Regions from separate parts of the Staphylococcus parequorum genome, predicted to be linked through region 3. Evidence: riboswitches for the same ligand, from Rfam matches in the RefSeq annotation. Region 3 holds a riboswitch; each other region holds the start of a gene.

Region 1 (3,284 bases), 1.4 Mb from region 3:
AACTAGACATAGGAGGTACAGCATAATGATAAAATTTTACCAGTATCCTAATTGTACAACTTGTAAGAAGGCCGCTAAGTTCTTACAGGAGTATGGTGTTAGTTTTGAACCTATTGATATCGTTCAACATACACCTACTAAAAACGAGTTTAAAGATATTATTGAAGCGACAGAAATTGATGTTAACAAACTCTTTAACACACATGGCGCAAAATATCGTGAGCTTGGATTGAAAGATAAGTTGAAAGATTTAACGTATGATGAAAAGTTAGATTTATTGGCTTCAAATGGTATGTTAGTTAAAAGACCACTAGCTATTTCAGGAAATAAAGTTACAGTTGGATTTAAAGAAGACCAATATAAGGAAACTTGGTTATAAAATAAATTTTAATTTCATAATTAAATAAGTGGTTATAATAGTGATTGTGTAAACGCTTCATCTATTGCTATGAAAAAGATTTGATTGAATTATGTTATCGAGAAATAGTTGCTTGAAAGCTTTTCATATGGCATCATTAATATGTAAAATCATTTAGGAGGGGATTCTTGTGGCAGTACCGAGTGAATTTAAATATTCTAAAGAACATGAATGGGTTAAAATTGAAGGCAATACAGTAACAATTGGTATAACTGAATATGCTCAAGGTGAATTAGGAGATATCGTATTCGTTGAATTACCAGAAGTCGACGATGACATTAACGAAGGTGAAACTTTTGGTAGTGTTGAATCGGTAAAAACAGTTTCAGAACTTTACGCACCTGTTACTGGGAAAGTTGTCGAGTCTAACGAAGAATTAGAAGACAGCCCAGAATTCGTAAATGAATCACCATACGATAAAGCATGGATGGTAAAAGTTGAATTAAGCGATCAAAGTCAATTAGATGAATTATTATCTGCTGAGCAATACTCAGAAATGATTGGTGAATAAAAAATAAAGTGCGAACTCCATGATATTGATTATCTTGGGGTTTTTTTAATAAGAATATTTATTTTATATGCTTTTTGTCAAAAATAAACATGTATAAAGTGAGCTATAGTAGAGCCTAGCTTAGTAGAACTAAAGAACAGATATTATATAAGAAAAAGATCATCTGATTAGATGTCTTTAAATGACAAAAATCATTTTCAATAATAAGATAAGATTAGGAATATGTAAATTATGTTTATAGTCGCTAAGTATTGTGAAGAACTAAGTAGATTGAACAACTATCAACATTTAGAGGGTGGATGTCATGACGATACTAAACCAAGTGATCATTGTCGAAGGCAAGTCAGACAAGAAACGGGTAAAGCAAGTTATTGATCAGCCAATTGATATCATATGTACGAACGGTACTATGGGCATTGATAAAATCGATGAAATGGTTGAAACTTTATATGATAAACAAGTGTATATTCTTGTGGATTCAGATAAAGAAGGTGAAAAGATACGGAAATGGTTCAAACGATATCTCAGTGAAAGTAAACATATACGCATAGATAGACAATATTGTGAGGTTGCTAGATGCCCTAAACCATATTTATCCAGAGTACTGCGAAAACATGGTTTTTCTGTAAAAGATGCAGAAAAAGTAGCTAAAGCAAAATTAGATTATATAGCTGAAAGGGTAAGTTTATTAACATGAATGTAACAAGTGAACACCGTGCAGATGTGCACGAACATGAAGAAAAAGAAAAATATTTAATATTTGGTTATACACCAACGTGTGGAACTTGTAAAGTTTCAGAACGCATGTTAGATATAGCAAATGAAATTTTGAAGCTACCAATTACGAAAATAGATTTGAATTTTCATCCTGATTTTAGCCAAGCGCAAGAAATACAATCTGTACCTGTGCTCATGCTGATGTCTAAAGGTAAAGAACAGAAAAGAATTTACGCATTTCAATCTGTTCCTTATTTGTTAGAAAATTTAAAATAGTTATTGACGAAACATGAGTGCGATGATAGGATTAAAAATAATTAAATAAATGATACTCTTATCAAGAGTGGTGGAGGGATGTGCCCTTTGAAGCCCGGCAACCGTCTGAATCAGAAATGGTGCCAATTCACATGAAGTTATAATTAACTTTGGGAGATGAGAGAAGCGATTAATGCTTTCTCTTTTCTTCACTGCATAAAAGGGGAAGCATTTTTTAATTGATAGTGTAATACAAGGAGGCAAGTGTGATGATTGAATTAAATCAAATAGTCAAAAGGTACAAAACAAAAAAACACGACGTACTAGCTGTAGATCATGTTGATTTAAGCATTCAATCAGGCTCAATCTTTGGAGTGGTTGGTTTTTCAGGAGCGGGGAAAAGTACTTTAGTAAGACTCTTGAACAATCTCGAGCAACCTACTTCAGGTGACGTAATTATTGATGGAGATAAGATTGGTGATTTATCTAAATCAGATTTAAGAAAAAAACGTCAAAAAGTGAGCATGATTTTTCAACATTTTAATTTACTGTGGTCACGAAATGTATTAAATAATATTACATTCCCGCTAGAAATTGCTGGTGTTTCGCGTCGTGAAGCGAAGCAACGTGCTTTAGAATTAGTGGAATTGGTAGGACTAAAAGGAAGAGAAAATGCATATCCATCGGAATTGTCAGGTGGTCAAAAGCAACGTGTCGGTATTGCGCGTGCATTAGCTAATGAACCTACTGTATTGCTTTGTGATGAAGCAACAAGTGCGTTAGATCCTCAAACGACCGATGAAATTCTAGAATTATTATTAAAGATTAAAGAAGAACGAAATTTAACAATCGTAATCATTACACACGAAATGCATGTCATTCGACGTATCTGCGATGAAGTCGCTGTTATGGAAAGTGGCCGTGTAATTGAACAAGGCGAGGTTACAACTGTCTTTGAAAACCCACAACATGCAGTAACAAAACGCTTTGTGAAAGATGATTTAGACGATGATTTTGATGAATCTATCACAGATTTAATATCATTAAAGGAAAATGATTATGTAGTTCGCTTGAATTTTACAGGAAGCAATACTACGGAGCCGTTAGTATCATACATAACTAAGACGCATAATATTGATGTAAATATATTGGAAGCTAATATTAAACATACGAAAGATGGTTCAATCGGCTTTTTAGTAGTACATTTACCAACAGTAAATTCAGAAAAATTCGAAAAGTTCAAAAACGATTTAGAAGCGCAACACGTTTCAGTGGAGGTGTTAAAGCATGGGTAATTCGTTTGGTGACATACTCCGTGAGATGGTTACTATGCCAAATATCAGTTGGGACGAAGTTTGGTTAGCAACATATGAAACAATTTAT
Region 2 (3,284 bases), 770 kb from region 3:
GACATTGGATTTGGAGCTAGTAAAACATATGACTTAGAAGTTTGGTTACCAAGCTATAATGATTATAAGGAAATTAGTTCATGTTCAAATATAACTGACTTCCAAGCGCGTCGTGCGAATATCCGTTTCAAACGTGATAAAAATGCTAAACCAGAATTAGTGCATACACTAAATGGTAGTGGGTTAGCAGTGGGACGTACATTTGCAGCAATCGTTGAAAACTATCAAAACGCAGATGGTTCTATTACAATACCTGATGCTTTAGTTCCATTTATGGGCGGTAAAACAGAGATCCGTCCTGTAAAATAAAATTAAATAAGTATGGCTAAAAGAGCGTAGCAAAGACCTTTGTTGCGCTCTTTATTTATATCGAGGTGGGGTAGGGGAGGGGTAAAATTAAGTGGATTTATAAAATTATGTAAGTAACATCAATGGTTTTTCATGTGAAAAATAACAGGTAAGTCTAAAATATTTCATAAGATTCAGAAAAGTTTAAAACGTTGATAAATAAGATTTTTAAAACAGAGGGTTGTCTTCCGTCACACAAACGGAATGCTAAAGTGATTGAATATAACGCCTAATTTATATTAAACTTAAGCTATTGTTTTTTAAAATTAAAAATGAAAGGAGTGAGGTAATGGAAGCGCATGTAACTTTTAAGCAAGGTGTGAAAGAATGTGTTCCTACATTATTAGGATACGCTGGGGTAGGGCTGTCTTTTGGAATTGTTGCTGTAGCCTCAGGATTTAGTTTGCTTGAAATTATCTTACTCTGCTTACTTGTATATGCTGGTGCTGCACAATTCATCATTTGTGCATTAGTCATCGCAGGTACACCGATTTCTGCGATTGTGTTAACAGCATTTATCGTAAATTCCAGAATGTTTCTACTAAGTATGACGCTTGCACCGAGTTACCAATCATACGGCTTATTAAATCGAATAGGACTTTCAACGCTTATTACAGATGAAACGTTTGGTGTAGCAATTACGCCACATCTTAAAGGAGAAAAAATTAACGATCGTTGGTTATATGGTTTAAATATCACAGCTTATTTGTTTTGGACATTTGCATGTGTTATTGGTGCTATATTTGGAAAATACATAAACAACCCAGAGACGTTAGGTTTAGATTTCGCTATTGCTGCGATGTTTATCTTTTTAGCTGTGTCACAGTTTGAATCAGTTCAACGCTCTCGCATCAAGACGTATTTTGTATTGATCATTACTGTAATTGTGATGATGCTTCTTCTAAGTCTCTTTATGCCGTCTTACGTGGCAATTATTCTTGCTTCTACGGTAGCAGCTGGACTCGGGGTGGTGATGGAACGATGACAACAACGACGCATATGCTTATTATTATTTTGCTTTGTGGTATTGTGACATGGTTTACACGGATTATACCGTTTTTACTTATATCTAAAATTAAACTATCTGAAAGAGTTGTAAAATGGTTGTCGTTTATACCAATCACGTTATTTACTGCTTTAGTTATTGATGGTTTGATTGAACAACAAGATGGCATGATGGGTTATAGCATTAATGTGCCGTTTCTAATTACGATGGTCCCGACAATAGTGATTGCAGTTATCACACGTAGTTTAACAATTACAATCATAGGTGGCATTATTATTATGGCTGCATTAAGATGGGTATTTTAATTATTTCATTGATGTAAATCATTTTATCCGTTAGAATGACAATAATTAGAAAATTCCGACATTTTTTAAAAATGAATGGATTGTTGGAACATCAATAGTAGTAATGTAGTGCAATACAATTAAAATAAATCTTATTTCGAGAAGCTAAGGGATTTGGCCCAATGATGCTTCAGCAACCGGCTAAATAAAGTACGGTGCTAAAACCAACGATATAGTCGAATGATAAGTAATTTTCAACTTCTTACTTATTGAATAGTGAGGAGTTTTTTTACTAAGTAGGAGGTAAGTCATGACGAATTATACGGTTGATACATTAGAATTAGGACCATTTACAACAGAGTCAGGAGAAACGATCTCAAACTTAAAATTACGTTACGAACATGTTGGATTGAAAGGTCAACCTCTTGTGGTCGTGTGTCATGCTTTGACAGGAAATCACTTAACATATGGCACAAATGAACAACCTGGATGGTGGAGAGGTATTATTGATGGTGGTTATATGCCGATTAATGATTATCAGTTTTTAACTTTCAATGTAATTGGTAGTCCATTTGGCTCTAGTTCTGCGCTTACGGATGAAGACTTCCCAGAACAACTGACTTTGCGTGATATTGTGCGTGCAATTGAATTAGGTATTGAGCATTTAGGCTTTGAACGTATTAATATACTTATAGGTGGCTCTTTAGGTGGCATGCAAGCAGTAGAGTTATTATATAACCGTAAATTTGAGGTTGATAAAGCAGTTATACTTGCTGCTACACAGAGAACATCTTCATATAGTCGTGCATTTAATGAAATTGCGAGACAAGCGATTCATTTAGACCATGAACAAGGTATGAGTATCGCAAGACAACTCGGCTTCTTAACATACCGTTCGTCTAAAAGTTATGAACAACGCTTCTCGCCAGATCAAGTGGTTGCATATCAAAGGCACCAAGGCGATAAGTTTATGAAACACTTTAGTTATGCATGTTATTTAACACTGCTTGACGTCTTAGACAGCCACGATGTGGATAGAGGGCGTGATGACGTGGACGAAGTGTTCAGCAGACTGGATACTAAGATTATGACAATGGGCTTTGCGGATGACTTACTTTATCCTGATGATCTTGTTTATGCAGTTGGCCAACGATTCAAATACCATAAACATTTCTTTGTACCTGACAATGTAGGGCATGATGGGTTTTTAGTTAATTTTAATGATTGGGCACCTAATTTATACCATTTCTTAAAGGTTTATAAAATCAAGCGTAAATGAGCGTGACTGTACTATAGAATGTTAAATTTAGGACGACACAGCAGAATCAGAATAACCAATAGGACCTACAAAGTAGACTGACTGCTTTGTAGGTCCTATTTTTTCTGGGAAAACACATGGAAATAGCTGTGATCTTGTGAAGTAATAGGGGATTTAGCTGTCTCAATATCAACTGAAAGGATGAATATTAGTTTATCTTCGAATAGTTGAATGTGTAGCGTATGTTTAACTTCTATAGAAATGAGTTGGCAATAATTGTATAAAAGTTTTAAAGAGGTTAAAATAAAAGTTATAGTCAAAAATAGTATGGGAGTGGCGAATTTGTTTTCAAAAATATATCCTAAGGCAACTATACTTAGTATAATCA
Region 3 (3,284 bases):
GCAGGACACCAACAATACAGAGATGATTTAAAAAGTTTCGATACAGCTTCATTTACTGAAACATTTGAAACAAACGTTTATCCTATATTTTGGACAGTTCAAAAAGCACTAGATTATTTACAACCGGGTGCTACAATTACGACAACATCATCCGTGCAAGGGTATAATCCAAGTCCTATCCTACATGATTATGCAGCATCAAAAGCAGCAATCATTTCATTAACTAAAAGTTTATCAGAAGAATTAGGTGCCAAAGGTATTCGTGTGAATTGTGTAGCACCTGGGCCATTTTGGTCACCCCTACAAATATCTGGCGGACAACCACAATCGAAGATACCTACATTTGGTCAAAAAGAAGTGTTAGGTAGAGCAGGGCAACCTGTTGAACTTTCAGGAGTATATGTACATTTAGCTGCTGAAGAGTCGAGTTATACGACTGGGCAAGTTTATGGTGTAACAGGCGGAACTCAGTTAGACTAATGATATCAAAAGTTAGTAATCTCTTATAGATTATCTAGCTTTTATTTTTTGAAGGGTATGGTAATAAAATATGAAACAATTTAAAGCAGATACACTCTCTAAAAAACAAAATTATAAATTATTGAGTGGGAGTATAATTCCAAGACCGATTGCATTTGTTACTTCTCAAGATAAATCAGGTCATTTAAATGCAGCGCCATTCAGTTTCTTTAATATAGTGAATAGCGCACCGCCAATGATTATGATTTCTACGGTCCGTTCAGAAGGTGAACGAAAAGATACCTCAGTAAATATCGAAGAAACCGAAGAATTTGTCGTTCATATTACTGATGAAACAATTGTTGAAGAAGTTAATAAAACGGCAGCACCAATAGAGCGTAAGCGTAATGAGCTAGAAAGAACAAATTTAACATGTATTGATTCAGAACTTGTTTCTGTCCCAGGGATACAACAAGCAAAAGTCCGCATGGAATGTAAATTAAACAGAATTATTCCATTGGGCGATCCACAAGAAGGTTCTGATTTAATTATTGGTGAAGTCGTTATGTTCCATATCGATGATGATGTATACTTTGAAGATAGTAAAATTGATGCTCAGGCATTAGCAGCTGTCTCGCGCTTAGCCGGCAATGACTATGCGTCGTTAGGAGAAACATTTACGATTGTGCGACCTACTGAATAAGGTGTCGCACTTTTTGTATATAGCGTATGATTGCAAAGTAATGTTGACAAACGTGCTTTAACGTATTAAGCTAAATCAGTATTTGACGAATTACAGTTGAAAATGTACTGTAATAGAACAATTTAATAACTTATCTAGAGAAGTGGAGGGACTGGCCCGTCGATACTTCGGCAACATGATGATGCGTGTGCCAATTCCAGTAGCATAAATGTATGCTAGAAGATAAGAATGAAAACACAACGTTTACTCTTTTCTTCAATAGAAAAGAGTTTTTTTATTTTCAAAAAGGAAAAACAAAGAAATAGCGATGAGTAAATTTCACGCTTTTACCCTTATAGAAAGTTGGTTTTGTATGGAGAAGATAAAGAAAGGTAACGCTTGGGCATTGATTCCATTGCTCGTATTTGTAGGCTTATTTTTAGGTGTAGGTATTGGTACGGGTGATTTTTCAACAATGCCTTTAAATGTAGCAATTTTAGTAGCATCTATTGTAGCTTTGATTTTAAATAGAAAAGAAACGTTTCATAAAAAAGTGGAAGTCTTCACAAAAGGCGCGGGTCATTCAAATATTATTTTAATGATGCTCATCTTTATACTGGCTGGAGCCTTCTCTCAAACTACTGAAGACATGGGTGGCGTGCAATCTACAGTTAATTTAGGATTGTCACTTATTCCAGAAAATTTAATTATCGTAGGCTTATTTATTATTTGTATGTTTGTTTCGCTTTCAATGGGTACCTCTGTAGGTACAGTAGCAGCAATAGCGCCTGTTGGATTTGGATTGAGTCAAGCAACTGATGTCTCAGCAGCTATTACGATGGCTACGGTTGTAGGTGGTGCAATGTTTGGTGATAATTTATCAATGATTTCAGATACAACAATCGCAGCTGTACGTACTCAAAAAACAAAAATGAGTGATAAATTTAAAGTGAATATTAAAATTGTGTTGCCAGGTGCTATATTTACGATTATAGCTTTGTGGTTTTTAACAAATGGAGCACAAATTGATGCAACTAAAAGTTATGACTATAACATTATCAAAGTCTTACCTTATTTAATGGTACTGATATTAGCATTAATTGGTATTAATGTGATTATTGTACTTATAGGTGGTATCGCATTATCAGCAGTAATTGGCCTTATAGATGGATCATTTGGTTGGACGGGATTATTAGGATCTATTTCAAAAGGTATTATTGGTATGGAAGATATAGCGATGATTGCCTTACTTATCGGAGGTCTTGTAGCACTTATTCAACATAACGGCGGTATTACATGGTTACTTCACTTTGTTCGTAATAGAGTGAAATCAAAACGTGGCGCAGAATTAGGTATAGCTGGGTTAGTCAGTGCAGCGGATATTTCAACAGCGAATAATACGATATCGATATTGATGGCTGGTCCACTAGCAAAAGAAATTTCGGAAGAATACGATGTAGACCCAAGAAAATCTGCAAGTATTTTGGATATGTTTGCGAGTTGTTTCCAAGGACTCTTACCTTATAGTCCACAGTTAATTGCAGCAGCAGGTGTGGCATCTATATCTCCATTTGAGTTATTACCTTACTCTATTTATCCTATGATTTTAGGAGTTTGTGGTTTGATTGCAATCTTCTTTAACTTACCAAGATTAAATAAAAAATAAGGGGTTAAAAGGGAAGGAGAATCAGTGCATTGTTTGTATCTGATGAACCTCCCTTTTTATTATGTTGGAATATAATGTAATTTTATAAAAAGTTCTTAAATACATGTTTTTACGGAAGTGACGTTTAAAATTTTGACGTTTACTGACTATTGACGATAAAATATAGAAGTTGATCGTTTTAAAGTAAAGACTAGAACATTTTATGATTCATATGATTATTGTTTAGAAGTCTTGTAGAATAGGTTAGAATAGAATTAAGAGTGAAAGTAGGTGAACAATCGTGGGTAAATATAATGTTGAAAATGAATACGTTGAGATTCGACTTGAACGACTATTTAAAGTTGAACCAGAATTATTATATCAAGCATGGACAGATCAACGTTTTCTTAAACAATGGTTTATGACAACAGATAGAACAAATAAATCAATTCATATTAACGCTGAACAAAATGGAAGTTATGAAATAGTTGACGTTCG

Evidence for each region. Region 3 has a riboswitch for S-adenosylmethionine ahead of AAA453_RS04765 (Na+/H+ antiporter NhaC family protein). Riboswitches for the same ligand answer to the same signal wherever they lie in the genome.
Region 1: another riboswitch for S-adenosylmethionine. It lies ahead of AAA453_RS11935 (methionine ABC transporter ATP-binding protein); the one in region 3 lies ahead of AAA453_RS04765 (Na+/H+ antiporter NhaC family protein).
Region 2: another riboswitch for S-adenosylmethionine. It lies ahead of metX (homoserine O-acetyltransferase MetX); the one in region 3 lies ahead of AAA453_RS04765 (Na+/H+ antiporter NhaC family protein).

What each region holds. Positions count from the first base shown of each region.
Region 1 is NZ_CP150682.1:2,437,734-2,441,017, reverse strand. Features, by position in the region: gene AAA453_RS11955 (arsenate reductase family protein) at 26-379, shown strand; gene gcvH (glycine cleavage system protein GcvH) at 549-929, shown strand; gene AAA453_RS11945 (toprim domain-containing protein) at 1,234-1,626, shown strand; gene AAA453_RS11940 (thioredoxin family protein) at 1,623-1,922, shown strand; SAM riboswitch class I at 1,978-2,085, shown strand; gene AAA453_RS11935 (methionine ABC transporter ATP-binding protein) at 2,171-3,196, shown strand; gene AAA453_RS11930 (methionine ABC transporter permease) at 3,189-3,284, shown strand, end outside.
Region 2 is NZ_CP150682.1:269,030-272,313, forward strand. Features, by position in the region: gene serS (serine--tRNA ligase) at 1-309, shown strand, start outside; gene AAA453_RS01260 (AzlC family ABC transporter permease) at 638-1,333, shown strand; gene AAA453_RS01265 (AzlD domain-containing protein) at 1,330-1,659, shown strand; SAM riboswitch class I at 1,788-1,888, shown strand; gene metX (homoserine O-acetyltransferase MetX) at 1,949-2,917, shown strand; gene AAA453_RS01275 (DUF2232 domain-containing protein) at 3,224-3,284, shown strand, end outside.
Region 3 is NZ_CP150682.1:1,039,466-1,042,749, forward strand. Features, by position in the region: gene AAA453_RS04755 (SDR family oxidoreductase) at 1-480, shown strand, start outside; gene AAA453_RS04760 (flavin reductase family protein) at 551-1,162, shown strand; SAM riboswitch class I at 1,290-1,391, shown strand; gene AAA453_RS04765 (Na+/H+ antiporter NhaC family protein) at 1,515-2,807, shown strand; gene AAA453_RS04770 (SRPBCC family protein) at 3,088-3,284, shown strand, end outside.